DNA from 3 places in the Levilactobacillus sp. FUA 3915 genome. Region 1 is predicted to be linked to each of the others. Evidence: predicted binding sites of a transcription regulator. Region 1 holds the regulator's gene; each other region holds the start of a gene.
The links. Region 1 encodes Rex, which represses fermentation and respiration genes when NADH is low (regulators of the CRP and FNR family bind a similar motif). Its sites were predicted from a motif close to TTGTGAANTANTTCACAA; they were not measured.
Positions count from the first base shown of each region.

Region 2: the regulator Rex is predicted to act here: its motif matches at 3,377-3,394, upstream of adhE (bifunctional acetaldehyde-CoA/alcohol dehydrogenase).
Region 3: the regulator Rex is predicted to act here: its motif matches at 3,624-3,641, upstream of ACEPST_RS08100 (NAD(P) transhydrogenase subunit alpha).

Region 1 is NZ_CP168704.1:304,182-309,129, forward strand. Features, by position in the region: gene groL (chaperonin GroEL) at 256-1,881, opposite strand; gene groES (co-chaperone GroES) at 1,942-2,226, opposite strand; gene ACEPST_RS01850 (redox-sensing transcriptional repressor Rex) at 2,907-3,542, opposite strand; gene ACEPST_RS01855 (ABC-F family ATP-binding cassette domain-containing protein) at 3,899-4,948, shown strand, end outside.
Region 2 is NZ_CP168704.1:1,336,893-1,341,840, reverse strand. Features, by position in the region: gene ACEPST_RS06380 (LysM peptidoglycan-binding domain-containing protein) at 1-105, opposite strand, end outside; gene adhE (bifunctional acetaldehyde-CoA/alcohol dehydrogenase) at 672-3,290, opposite strand; gene ACEPST_RS06370 (glycerophosphoryl diester phosphodiesterase membrane domain-containing protein) at 4,295-4,948, shown strand, end outside.
Region 3 is NZ_CP168704.1:1,742,305-1,747,252, reverse strand. Features, by position in the region: gene ACEPST_RS08115 (GntR family transcriptional regulator) at 1-116, opposite strand, end outside; gene ACEPST_RS08110 (NAD(P)(+) transhydrogenase (Re/Si-specific) subunit beta) at 680-2,095, opposite strand; gene ACEPST_RS08105 (NAD(P) transhydrogenase subunit alpha) at 2,092-2,406, opposite strand; gene ACEPST_RS08100 (NAD(P) transhydrogenase subunit alpha) at 2,409-3,608, opposite strand; gene ACEPST_RS08095 (hypothetical protein) at 4,069-4,737, opposite strand.

The sequences.
Region 1 (4,948 bases):
CCACATTACCACAATTCTAGCAGTTAGCAACACCAGAATTTCTCAACGAACTTATCCATTATCCGGCAAAGGCTAAGAGAAATAAAGACTTTCTTTTTACTTTGTTTTGTTGCTACCCCCTAATCCCTGATATACCGACTCTTTACCCGCTGAAATTTGGTTAAGTTTCCCCTTAAAAGCCCTAATTTAGACGCAAAAAAACGAGAAGATCGCAATCTTCTCGTTTTTTGATAATCATTTTAATGAAGCAGTCGCTTACATCATGCCGCCCATTCCTGGGTTAGCAGCTGGTGCAGCGGGTGCTGGATTGTCTTCTGGCTTTTCAGCAACAACGGCTTCAGTCGTCAACAACAGAGCTGAGACGGAGGCAGCGTTTTGCAGAGCAGAACGGGTGACCTTGGTAGGGTCAGTGATACCGGCCTTAACCATGTCTTCGTAGGTGTTGTCAGCAGCGTTGTAACCAACACCAGGCTTTTCACTCTTCAAATGTTCAACAACAACAGAGCCTTCGACCCCGGCGTTTTGAGCGATTTGACGAACAGGTTCTTCCAAGGCACGCAGCACGATGTTCACACCGGTCTGTTCGTCGCCTTCGGCTTCAACCTTGGCAACGTCCTTGATGACGTTGATCAAAGCAGTCCCACCACCAGCAACGAAGCCTTCTTCAACGGCCGCACGGGTAGCGTTCAAGGCATCTTCGATCCGGTACTTACGTTCCTTCAATTCAGTTTCCGTAGCGGCACCGACACGAACGACGGCAACCCCACCGGATAACTTAGCCAAACGTTCCTTCAGCTTGTCGCGGTCAAAGTCAGAAGTCGTATCGTCAATCTGACCCTTGATTTCAGCAACCCGAGCAGCGATTTGGTCCTTAGCACCAGCACCTTCAACGATGGTGGTGTCATCCTTCGTCACGTTAACCTTTTGGGCTTGACCTAATTGATCGATGGTCGTGTCCTTCAAGTTCAGACCTAAGTCATCGGTAATTACAGTCCCACCAGTTAAGGTCGCGATATCAGCCAATTGGGCCTTACGACGATCACCAAAACCAGGTGCCTTAACAGCAACCACGTTGAAGGTCCCACGCATCTTGTTCAATACCAAGGTTGGTAAAGCTTCACCGGTGATGTCATCAGCGATGATCAAGAGTGAACGGCTTTGTTCAACAACGGATTGTAACAATGGCAAGATGTCTTGAATGTTGGCAATCTTCTTGTCGGTAATCAAGATGTAAGGATTGTCGAGGTTTGCTTCCATCTTATCGTTGTCGGTAACCATGTATTGTGACATGTACCCACGATCGAATTGCATCCCTTCAACAACGTCCAAGCTGGTATCAACCCCACGAGATTCTTCAATGGTGATGACCCCGTCGTTTCCAACCTTTTCCATGGCGTCAGCAATTAACTTACCTGTTTCCTTGCTGGCAGATGAAATAGAAGCGATTTGGGCGATATCTTCCTTAGTCTTCACGTCGATGGACATCTTGTGTAAAGCATCCACAGCGGCGTCAGTAGCCTTTTCGATCCCGCGACGGATACCAACAGGGTTGGCACCGGCAGTGACGTTCTTCATCCCTTCGTTAACGATGGCTTGCGTTAAGACAGTGGCCGTCGTGGTCCCATCACCAGCGATATCGTTGGTCTTGGAAGCAACTTCGGAAACTAACTTCGCACCCATGTTTTCAAAGTGATCGTCTAATTCAATTGCCTTAGCAATCGTAACACCATCATTCGTGATGGTTGGGTTGCCGTAGCTTTGTTCCAAAACCACGTTACGACCCTTAGGCCCTAAGGTGGTCTTGACCGTATCAGCTAACTTATCAACACCAGCAAGCATCTTGCTGCGTGCATCTTCAGAGAACTTTAATTCTTTAGCCATTTTTTACATTCACCTCATACTAAATTTTTTAAATAGTTGCACGTATTAGTGGGAAAGCAATTAGTCAACGACAGCGACTAAATCCTTTTCGTGTAAAACAAGGTAAGTCTTGTCTTCGTACTTAACTTCCGTACCGGCATACTTATCAAACAATACCTTGTCGCCAACCTTAACAGCTGGGGCTACCTTATCGCCATTGTCTAACACACGGCCATCGCTGACAGCAACGACATTGGCCGTTGAAGGCTTTTCCTGAGCATTACTTGCTAAAACAATGCCACCAACCGTAGTTTCTTCTTCTTGTGGTTGATCCAAAATGACGCGGTCTCCTAATGGTTTTAACACTTGAATCCCTCCAATAAACTTACTTTTTAGCACTGTTAGCACTTGACTAACATAAGTGCTAATCACAATATCTAATATATGGTTTTTCCTCGTAAAAATCAAGGAATTTGGCAAACAAATTCTCGAGTGCTAATTGGTCAGTCCACTGATGCCTTGTGGGCCTAAGGATGACCGCACATTGTATGAATTTATTCATAGACGAAGACCGGCAACATCTCGTTGGCAGCGCCTCCAGTCAGACGGAAATCCACCAGTGGGCGGCAGGGCGCAACTGGCACCACCGGCCGGCAATTAGGCCAACTTGGCGCCACTAGCCCGCCACTTTCAAGTCCCCATCAGCTGGACTGACCATCCTCGTTGTTTCCTATCATACCGACCTCCTGACAAATTGCCATTAATTTGATATGCTCCCCTGCTCGGTAAACCAATCAGTTTGGCATCGGGCCAAGATAGCGGTCGCTTCCAGCACTAACATGCGGGGGTATGGCCCTGTTGCCCCCTGAGTGACTAGGCCCCCAATCTGATGACCGTCGACACAGTTAACGTAGTTGTTTTTAAGTACACAATCACAAAGTCGTCAAAGTGAAGGCTTTTTTCACCAATTTCGGCAAATTTGACCGCAGTCTTTCACAAATGGCAACAAAAAAGCCGCAACCTACGAATAGATTACGACTCCCTGATTATTCTTTGTTGTAGTGTTCCAAGAAATAGATCAGCGTTTGCAATTCGTTGGTCAAATCAACGTTTTGCACACGGACATCCTTAGGCACCGTGACCCGCAGTGGTGTGAAGTTCAAGATACCCTTCACCCCGCCGGCAACGGCGTCATCTGTGACGGATTGGGCTACGTCGGCTGGGACCGTTAAGATGGCCACTTGAATCTGTTGTTCTTCCAGCTGTGTCCGCAGCTCTGACATGGGGTAGATCGGCACGCCGCTTTGAATCGTGTTGGCAATATCTGCGTTCACGTCAAAGGCCGCACTGATCCGCACGTTTCCGTCTTGATGGAAGTTGAAGTTCAAGAGCGCATGGCCCAAGTTCCCGACCCCAATCAAGGCAACGTTCGTCAGCCGATCTTGGTTCAAAATTTTCTTAAAGAACTTAATTAAGCTCTCAACATCGTAACCGTATCCCCGTTTACCGAGGGCACCGAAGTACGAGAAATCACGACGAATGGTGGCAGAGTCAACCTTAACGGCTTCTGACAATTCCGTCGAAGAAACACGTGTCTTGTCTGCATCCAACAAAATGTTTAAGTAACGATAGTAAATGGGTAACCGCTTTGCTGTAGCGCGGGGAATCTTTTGTTCAGTCAAAAAACGAGACCTCCTAATCAATATTACGAGTTACCACCAGTCGGCGATAACACTTTCTCTAAATGACATCCTGATTGTGAAATTGACTTTCTTACAAATTATAGCATAACCACTGGTCTTGTGAAAGAATTTGCAAATATTTTTCACAATTCTTTACTAATTTCGGTCTAATCCCAGAATATGCTAAAATAGACGTATCTGCGTTGGTCAGGTCAGCCCCTCACTGTAGGTGGCCAAAATAGCCGGGAGCCGTCGCGCCACTTGCTTTTTCGTGGCTTTCGCTTCAGCTGACCAACGAATAACTAATTAACCATCAACATGAATTAAACTAAAAAATATAAGGAGGTCGGTTCACCGTGATACTTTTACAAGTGCAACAGGTTACCCGCCGATTCGGCGCCACCGTCCTGTTTGAAAATGTCAGTCTGGATGTCCCTGAACACGGTCGCGTCGCCCTAGTTGGCCGCAACGGTGCCGGGAAATCCACCCTGCTCAAAATGATTGCCGGCGAAACCACCCCGGATGTCGGTCAAATTACCACTAAACGGGGACTTACCCTGGGCTACCAAGCGCAAAACGCCGGCTTAGCCTCATCTAAAACGGTTTGGAACGAAATGCTGGAGGTCTTCGCCGAGGTCCGGGCGACGGAGAAACGGATTCACGAACTTGAAACACAGATGAGTGACCCCGCCATCATTGCCGACGAGGAACAATTTGCCCAAATCAGTGCAACCTACGATCAGCTACAACAAGATTTTAGCGACCACAATGGGTACGGCTACCAGGCCGAGATTCGCGGTGTTCTTCACGGTTTTGAATTTGGCGAGGAATACTACGATAAGCCCATCAATGAACTCTCGGGTGGACAACGGACCCAATTGGCCTTGGCCAAACTGCTGTTGGAACGGCCCGACTTGCTCATTTTGGACGAACCTACCAACCATTTGGACGTTGAAACGTTGACCTGGCTCGAAGGCTACCTCCAAGGTTATTCTGGCGCCATTCTCGTCGTTTCCCATGACCGGTACTTCCTGGATCACGTGGTCAACGACGTCTACGACATGGCGCACGGCGGCCTGGTCCACTATCCGGGCAACTATTCTCACTACATTTCCGCTAAGGCCGAACGGCTACGGCGCGAATGGAAGGAATACGACAAGCAGCAATCTGAAATCGGCAAGCTCGAAGACTTTGTGAACAAGAACATTGTTCGCGCATCAACGACCAAACGGGCCCAGGCTCGCCGGAAGCAGCTGGACAAGATGGACCGCATGGAGAAGCCCGAGGGGGATGAAAAGGTCGCCCGCTTCTCCTTCACGCCCCACCGCCAAAGTGGGAACGTCGTGTTAGACGTGGTCAACGGTGCTGTCGGGTACGACCAACAGGTGCTCTGCGCCCCGGTCACC
Region 2 (4,948 bases), 1.0 Mb from region 1:
CGTAACATTCGTATCGGCGTTGGCCGTTACGTTAGTGGCGAAGATGCCGGCACCGACAATGGCAACCGTACCCAAAGTATTAACTAAAGCTTTTTTGATATTCATAATAAATGAACGTCCTCCTTTGTTTGCTTAACGGCTATTAGAATAACTGATGGTTGTGTCAGTTAGATTGGCGTTACGTTACGCCAGCATTAAGAAAAATATTACAGTATGACATTCCGTAATATTTGTAACTCCACTGTCATATAAACCGCTTTTTTACCCCTGTTTTTGCCCAGATGAGGCGAAACGAGGTCGGTATTTGAGTGCTTTTTGCACCTAAAATCGCGTTTTTTTTGCCTGTTTTCATGAAAATTTGATGAAATTTCGGTCCATTTGCGGCCATTTTCATAGTTCTGCTTATTAACAGTTAAGCAAAATCCGTCGTTTTGAACTATCCCAGCCGCCCTAAATCTCCCAATATTTTGCCCAACCAATCAAAATAAACCGATCACCAATCGTAAAATCCCGCCACTAACCGGTTAAATAAATTTTGTTATATTATAGTAGAAACCGATCAATTAAGCGGAAAGTTCTGCCGATTGATCACACCTTTTGCCAAACACAAAAAATCCGCTCAGCCCTCAGGCCAAGCGGATTTTTCAAATTACCGACAAGAATTTCAACCGTTATTTTTCAACGTTCTTCCCGTCGTACTCATCAATCATAATTTGCTTCAGTTCAGAAACCAGTGGTTCCCGTGGGTTAGCGGTCGTGCATTGGTCTTCGAAGGCCAGTTCGGCTAATTTGTCGACTGCCTTATCGAAGTGGGCCTTGTCCACGCCGTTAGCCTTCAAGCTCAAGGTAACGTCAACTGAGTGCGCCAAGTCGATGATCTTCTTGACTAAGGCTTCCTTCAGTTCTTCCTTAGTTGTTCCTGGCAAGCCAAGGTAGCGCGCAATTTGTGCGTAGTCTTCGTCGGCCCGGAAGTATTCGTACTTAGGCCACATGGTCAGCTTCGTTGGTTCTTGGAAGTTGTACCGGATAACGTGTGGCAAGGTGATGGCAATGGCTAACCCATGAGGCAGACCGAATTCCCCACCCAGTTTGTGGGCGATAGAGTGGTCGACCCCGAGGAAGGCGTTGGCAAAGGCCATCCCGGCTAACGTTGAGGCGTTATGCATTTCTTCGCGGGCGGTAATATCGCCGTTGTAAGAGTTGGTCAGGTTATCCATGACTAACTTGATTGCTTGCAATGACCATGGACGGGTGTAATCGGACGCCATGTTTGACACGTAGGATTCGATGGCGTGGGTCAGAACATCCAGTCCAGAGTAAGCAACCGTCTTCTTAGGCACCGTTTCGATAAATTGTGAGTCCACAATGGCAACGTCTGGCGTCAAAGCGTAGTCGGCCAATGGGTACTTCACGTGGGTCTTGGAATCGGTGATGACAGAGAATGGTGTCACTTCAGAACCAGTCCCTGAAGTCGTTGGAATCGCAACGAATTGCGCCTTGTGTGGCTTGTTAAACTTGTAAGCCCGCTTCCGGATGTCCAAGAATTTCTGCTTGGCGCCGAAGAAGCTTGCGGATGGGTCTTCGTAGAATAACCACATGTTCTTGGCGGCATCCATTGCGGAGCCCCCACCTAAAGCCACGATGGTATCTGGCTTGAACATCCGCATCTGCGTAACCCCACGGTTGACGGTGTCAGTCGTTGGATCAGGTTCAACATCGGAGAACAGGGAGTATTCGATCCCGTTTGGTTGGCGCTTCAATTCGTTCAGCACCGTGTCAACGTAACCCAATTCAACCATGGCTGGGTCGGTCACGAGGAAGACACGCTTGATGCCAGGCATGTCGTCGAGGTAACGAACGGACGTCTTTTCAAAGTAAACTCGAGGTAATTTAATCCACTGCATATTATTTCGCCGCTTTGCAATCGTTTTGATGTTCAACAGGTCAAATGAGGAAACGTTATGGGACACGGAGTTCTTACCCCATGAACCAGTACCTAACGTTAATGAAGGGACCATTTCGTTGTAGAGGTTCCCAATCCCACCAATGGCGGATGGCGTGTTAACCAGAACCCGGCTAGCCTTCATCTTAATCCCAAATTCGGTTGCTAAATCGTCATCCATGGTGTGAATGGCAGCCGTATGGCCCAGCCCACCGAAGTGGAGCAATTGGTCACAGAGATCAAACGCATTTTCCTTGCTGGTAGCCTTGTAAACGGAAATCATTGGACTCAATTTTTCTTGTGATAATGGGAATTTAGGTCCCACGCCCGTGATTTCAGCAGCTAAAACCTTGGTGCCAGCAGGAACTTTGATACCGGCAATGTCAGCGATCTTTTGAGCAGACATCCCAGGAATAGGTCCCTTAACGCCGCCTTCAGGCTTGAACATTGCGTCGGCCAAGGCCTTTTCGTCGCTCTTCTTAATGAAGAAGACGCCGCGGTCTTGCATTTCCTTCTTCGTTTCCGCGTAGATTTCGTGATCGATGACGGCACTGTTTTCAGAAGCACAAACCATCCCGTTATCAAACGTCTTGGATAAGACGATGTCGTAGACGGCCCGCTTGATGTTGGCAGTCTTTTCGATGTAGGCTGGGCCGTTACCAGGACCAACCCCTAAGGCTGGCTTACCGGTTGAGTAAGCGGCTTTGACCATGCCAGGACCACCGGTAGCCAGAACACTGGCAACCATTGGGTGGTTCATCAAAGCAGTCGTCGCTTCGATACTTGGCGTTTCAATCCAGGAAATCACACCCTCTGGGGCACCAGCAGCAATCGCAGCGTCGCGAACGACTTTAGCGGCCATCACGGATGACTTTTGGGCTTGTGGGTGAAAGGCGAAGATGATTGGGTTCCGCGTCTTCACAGCGATCAATGACTTGAACAGCGTCGTGGACGTTGGGTTGGTAACGGGGGTAACCCCGGCCAAGATACCCAGTGGTTCAGCAACAGTAATCAGTTGACGTTCGTGGTCATCTTTAATGATGCCGACCGTCTTGTCTTTTTTAATCGAGTGCCAAATTTCTTCAGTAGCGAACATGTTCTTGATGGCTTTGTCTTCCATAACACCCCGACCAGTTTCGTCGAAGGCAGCCTTAGCCAACTCCATGTGGTGGTCCAGGCCAGCGATGGCCATTTGGTGGACGATGTGGTCAACCTTTTCTTGGTCGAAACTGTCCATAGCACATAAAGCATCGTGGGCTTTAGCAGTGAGCCGGTCGATCATTTGATCAACGGTTTCAGTGCTTTCTTGGTTTTTAGTAGTAGTTTTCTCTTTCACGTCTTTTAACATTCTTATGCCTCCATTTTTGAAAACATCCTTGTTAACTTCTTCACGAGATATATCATATCATGATTTTGGAATTACGCAAGCCCTTTTTGTTAAAAATATCACAATTAATTTGTTTAGCTAGTTAACCCATTAGTGGCAAGGATTAGGCTCATCAGTAATGAAAGCGCATACACACTTATAAAAGAAAATTCTGGTTAAATAAGTCTGTGAATTAAATCACTACCCAACTGTTTTGCTTTCATGATTTCTATGAAAACAACCTAAATTAGCTCACTCTCCCTCCTCGCATCCCCCACTAGCCGAAATCCCCTGAAGTAACCAACAATTTTCTCCGGTTGTTCTATAAAGATTATGCTAAAGTAGTAGATATGGAAGCCGTTTAAGGGAATAATTGTTTGAAGACTGACTATATGGGGAATTTGCAACAACACTTTACGCACACGTCGTAATGTCTCAAGCCAACAACCTATTGGTGAAAACAAAACCAGAAATCGACCAGAAACAAATGCCATCACGGTACAATCAGAGTCATCATGTCAGCCGCAGGGGCGGGGAAAATAGGTTCAGCCGTGGGATTTTCTGAGGGAACCTCAGGAAATGGTGACTTTGAGACGCGCCCTTGGCGGCTCAAAGCAAGTCCCGAGACCGCCCTTTGGCTCGGGGCGTCCTCCCCACAGCGTTTCAAATCAACACCATACTGGAGAAACAAAACCAGAAAACGACCAGAAACAAATATCACCACCGTACAATCAGAGTCATCATGTCAGCCGCAGGGGCGGGGAAAATAGGTTCAGCCGTGGCATTTCCTGAGGGAACCTCAGGAAATGGTGACTTTGAGATGCGCCCTTGGCGGCTCAAAGCAAGCCTGAAGACCGCTTCTCAGGCTTCAGGCGTCCTCCCCACAGCGTCACGACCTATTTTCCCCGCCCCGGAGGCGACGGCAACGCAAATTTCACAGGTTCAAAACAATACATAATATTTGTTACTGAGAGGAGTTGAGGACTGTGCAGGCATGGCAGTTCTGGCGAGAATCAACCCGCCATTTTTTCCAACACTGGGGCAGCTACGTCACCCTAGTCTTTATCACCAACCTGGTCATTAGTTACTTAGCGGTGCCGGCCTTTACCTGGCTAACCGCGGCGCTGTTGAAATGGCAGCACGTTCCCTACGTGTCTTACACCAATATCGCCGCCATCATGTTGAAGCATCCCCTGGCCATCATTGGTCTCCTGCTGATCCTGTTAGCGGTGGTCACCCTGATCTACTGGCAATTCGCCTATCTATTGTTGGGAATCACCAATATTCGGACCGGGCGACCGGACTCCACGCGCGCACTACTGAGCGACACCGTCCGCAGCATTGCCGGCGCCTCCCCCAGCACATTTCTCTTCTTTATTGGGTACTTCATCGTCATCATCCCGTTCGGCAGCGAGCTGTTTACCACGCCACTGCTCAACAAGGCTAAAATTCCGGCATTTATCATTAGTTATTTAATGGAAAATCCCGTGTGGACGGTTCTGCTAGGCATCTTCTACGTTGGCGCGGCCTACCTGGGGATTCGGTTGATTGCCGTGTTGCCCCTGATGATGATCGACCACTACCACAGCCGCGAGGCCATTCGCCTCAGCTGGCAACAGACGCGCCGCAACTTTTGGAAC
Region 3 (4,948 bases), 1.4 Mb from region 1:
GCCAACTGACGAACGGCCGGCAGCTTGTCCCCTGGCTTTAAAGCGCCGGTCATCATTTCATGATAAAGATAATTCTTGATTTGATAGTAAATTGGCACCTTATCATCAAACTTCATTTGTCCTGCCTCCCTAGTGTTCTATTTGACTATTACACTATAACATGCAAACTGACTGTTAACAAGTCCCTGCCTCTAAAATAATTCCGCTGACACAGTAAAAAGCGCGTCCCAACTGCCTTCGTCGTTACAAACGAATTTTGTTGGAACGTGCTTTTTCACCAAATGTAGGTGATTATTTTTAGAGAATTAAGCCAACATAACTGCCTTCAGCAAGCACTGAATCTACCTAATCAGTCAACGCCAGCAGTCCATTAACAGCCAACCGACTAACCGGACCAGCAGGAACACCAGTAGATTGTGGCCACCACAATGGCATAGTGAGACCACAACCAGGAGCCGGAGGAAGCCAGGACGGAGCCAGCTGTGTCGAGTCTGTTGGTCGGCGTTTTGAGCCGGCTTACAGACTGGGACAACCTTTGAGACCTGCATGATTCTCGCAGGGCTCAAAGTTGAGGTGGGAGCCCGCCCCTCAGGCGGAAACCGGCCCCACAGCAGGCGTAGTCCTGGAAGCCGCAGGCGGCCAGCCTACCACAACCTCGTCAGCAATCAAAAATCAAAAACTATTCCAAATACTGTTTAGTAGCCGCCACGATCTCCTGGAGACCCTTCTTGGCGTCGGAGAAGAACATTTGCGTGTTATCCATCGCAAACAGCGGGTTCTGTACCCCAGCGTACCCGGTACTCATGGAACGCTTGATGACAACCACGGACTTCGACTTGTCCACGTCCAGAATTGGCATCCCCGAAATGGCGTTGCCACTTTCTCTGGCCAGTGGATTTGTGACGTCGTTGGCCCCAATGACCAAGGACACATCGGTGCTTTCAAACATCGGGTTGGCATCATCCAGCTGTTTCATTTGTTCATACGGCACGTTGACGTCGGCCAATAAAACATTCATGTGACCCGGCATCCGCCCAGCAACTGGGTGAATCGCGTAGTTGACGCTGATGCCTTGGTCGGTCAAGACTTTGGCCAACTCGGCCACTTCATGTTGGGCCTGGGCGGCGGCTAAGCCATAACCGGGCACAATCATGACGCTGTGGGCGTAGGCCAGTTGCAGGCCAATGTCGTCGGCAGAGGTTTCCTTCACGTCGACGGGCACGTCCGCTGCGGCCGCGCCACTGTCGCTGTCACCGGTCCCAAAGCCCCCAGCCAAGATATTGGCCACGGAGCGGTTCATGGCATCGGCCATTTGTAAGGTCAAAATGGTTCCGGCCGCCCCGACCAAGGCCCCGGCAATGATCAGGACTTGGTTGTTGATGACAAAGCCGGCAAAGGCGACGGCTAAACCCGTGAACGCATTTAATAGCGAAACGACGACCGGCATGTCGGCCCCACCAATTGGTAAGGTCATCAGCAGGCCAAAGATCAGACTCATCGCCAATGCCAAGGTGACGTACCAGACATTGGTCGTCAGCCCCATCATCAGGTAGGCGGAGGCCAGAATCGCGATGACCACGATGATATTTAGCAACCGCGACCCCGGAATACTAATGGGCTTCCCGGAAACGTGGCCGGAGAGTTTCCCGGTCGCAATCAGTGAGCCGGAGAAGGTGATGCCCCCGATGACCACGTCCAGAAAGACGGGCAGGGAGAAGGCCACGCTCAGACCGGCACCGTCACCCTTTAACAGGTAATCGAAAATCCCAATTGTAGCGGCAGCCCCGCCACCCACGGCGTTAAAGAGGCTGACCAGCTGGGGCACGTCGGTCATCGGCACCTTGCGCGCCTTGACGACCCCGTAGAGAATCCCCAGCGCCAGGCCGACCAGTAAGACAATCCAGCCAATCGCATCAATTTTACCTTCAATAATAATCGTCACAATAATCGTGATGACCGCGAGAAACATCCCCACGGCGGAGAGGCCGTTCCCCTTCCGCGCCGTCTTTGGCGAGCGCATCAGGTGGACCCCCAGAACGTAGCAAACGGCGGAGACCAGATAAATTAAGGACGAAATTGTTTGTAGCGTACTCATTTCTGCTCAGCCTCCCCCTTCTTGGCAGCTGGTTTCCGGTCAAACATGCCCAACATCCGGTCGGTCACGGTGTACCCACCGGCCACGTTGACGGCCGCAAAGAAGGCACCCAGAAAGGCGAGAACATAAAATAACGCACTGTTGGCTTCCGCTGCAATCACGAAGGCCCCCACGACAACGACGCCGTGAATGGCGTTCGCCCCGGACATCATGGGCGTTTGGAGGGTCGCGGGAATTTTACTCATGACTTCAAATCCCACTAACAGACTCAAGACAAAAATCGCTAAATTTGTAAATAATTCCTGACTCATGCCTAATCAACTCCTTTGGATTCAGTTGATTCTGCGGGTGCTTCCGCCGGTTTGGCGGGCTCACGTGGTGGCAATTTCATCGCTTCACGTACCCGGCTACTGATGATGTCACCCTGATAGGTGGCCAGCAGTTCGCCAACCACTTCGTCGTCCACGTCCAGCACCAATTTGCCATCCTGGACAACCGCGTTCAGCACGGCTTGCACGTTCTTGGCAAACATGTCGGATGCCGAGGCGGGCAATTGACTGGCCATGTCGCCAGCCCCCACGATTTGCGCCTGTTGTGGCGTCGTCACGGTCTTGCCCGGCTGTGAACCGGCGACGTTACCACCCAATTCACTCGCCGCGAGGTCGATAAACAAGGTTCCCGCCTTGGCCGTATCCACGGACTTCTGGGTAACCAACAAAGGTGGCCGCCGTCCAGGCACTTGCGCGGTCGTGATGATCACATCGTTTTGGGCAATGAACGCCGCCAGCTCGTCCTGTTGTTGCGCCGTTTCTTCTGGCGTCAAGGCGCGGGCATACCCGCCCTCACCGGTGGCAGAGACGGATGTGGTCAGGAACGTCGCACCCAGTGATTCGACTTCCCCGCGTGAGGCTGGCCGAATGTCATAACCGGATACCATGGCACCGAGCCGTTTGGCGGTCCCGATGGCCTGCAGGCCGGCAACCCCGGTCCCTAAGACCAAGACTTTGGTAGGTTTCGCGGTCCCAGCAGCCGTGATCATCATCGGTAAATACCGGGCAAAGCTGTCGGCTGCTAACAATGCCGCTTTGTAACCGGCAACACTGGCCTGTGAACTCAACACATCCATGGTCTGGGCCCGCGAAACGGTCCGTGGCAATAACTCAAAGGCTAAGGCATTGACCTTTTTCGCCGCTAATTCTTTGACATAATCCAAATCCGTTAGCGGTCGCAACAGGCCCAGTAACGTTTGCCCGGCCGTCAACTGGTCGACCACGTCAGCGCCGGGCTGACCAATGGTCGCAATCACATCGGCGCCCTTGATGACGGCGCTTCGCTCACTGATTTTGGCCCCGGCCTGCTCGTAAACGGCATCCGGATAGAAGGACCGCGTCCCGGCCCCGGCCTCAATCAGCACTTGAAATTCACTCTTGACCAGCTTCCGTACCACTTCTGGTGAGAGGGCAACCCGGTTTTCCCCGGGTGCTTCCCGTAAAGCAGCAATCGTTAATGACATGCCACCCATCTCCTTTTGAGAATTCCTTCACAATTTCAGCATAGGCCTCTCCGGGGGTCAAAACAAGTTTGACCTGCTTTATTCGACAGTTAATAAGTTGACCGTCCAACGTGATTCGTCCACCGGTCATTCACCCTTAAAACCAGCCAGGACAACAAAAATGGCCACTCAGCATGATTGTGAGTGGCCACTTATTTTGACGCAAATAAATTCAGTGAATGTCCTGACTTGCAAATAATGGTGAATTCTGATTTATCAGGCCAGCCGCAAACGCGGTAGATTTAGCCAGACTTTGTTCAGTGAACACCACCAAGTCGTGGACTGGTGCCGAGTACAACACGTGTCAACCGCAGGGCTGGGAAAACTGGGCCGGTTGTGGAAGTGACCAGAGGCGAGCCAAGGCGCCGGGAACGGACGCGACCAGGCCCAGTTTTCATCAGCCCGGAGGCCATGGCGACGTTTAGCTCAGCCAACCATCCATCTCGAACTTCTTCATCTGGATGATTTCAGCGGCGGCCACCGTCACCTGCTTGACGGTTTGCACGTAGCTATCCCCCGCCGTCGCGGCTGCGAATTGCTCGGACAACGTCGCGGATTCAGCCTCGTCAAACAACCATTTCAAGGCGTCCTGCTGCGACAAGATCAGGAACAAATTACTGCCAGCCCGGGTCAGCTTGCCCGCCTGAATCTGGTCCTTGAGTGTGGTCAGGACCTCTTGCTTACTGGTCGCCGTGGGTTCGTAGATCACGTGGGGCTTCAAATTATTTTGAAAAAGCACCCGCTCCGTGGTCTGCTCCGCCAGTGTTTCCGCGCCGATGCCGTCGTAAATGGCGTTGACGATATCCCAGCTCGTCACCAATTTCAGCGCCGTCTTCAAGCGGTCATCCTGGGCAAGGTCACTGGTCAACCGAATCCGGAATGAATTCAGGTATGCCGGCTGTTGATCCAAGTGGGCCTCGTCAACCACAATCAACCGGTCACCCTCTACCTGAAGAATCTCTTGGTCCAATAGGTCGAGGAGCGTCGCCAGCACGAGGTATGCCTGCGTGGTGAAGCGCGTCCGCAACGTGGGTTTTTGCCCAATATGTTCGGTTACTAGTAAAAAGTTTTTGGCGGTTGTGAGTGCCAAGTTGGTTCCCCCTTAGAAAATCTCGAAATTAAAGCCTACGAAGCGTTAGTATACCACACGTTTGCCGGGTCTCAGCTATTTTTCTGGTAGACAATGTGCCTAGCGCCACCATTTTAGCCGGAAAATAATTAAACCAAAATCCACTGATGACACAAAAGGACCGACCCGCAAGTCGATCCTCAGTTGATTTAATCGTGATTGATGCCAAAAT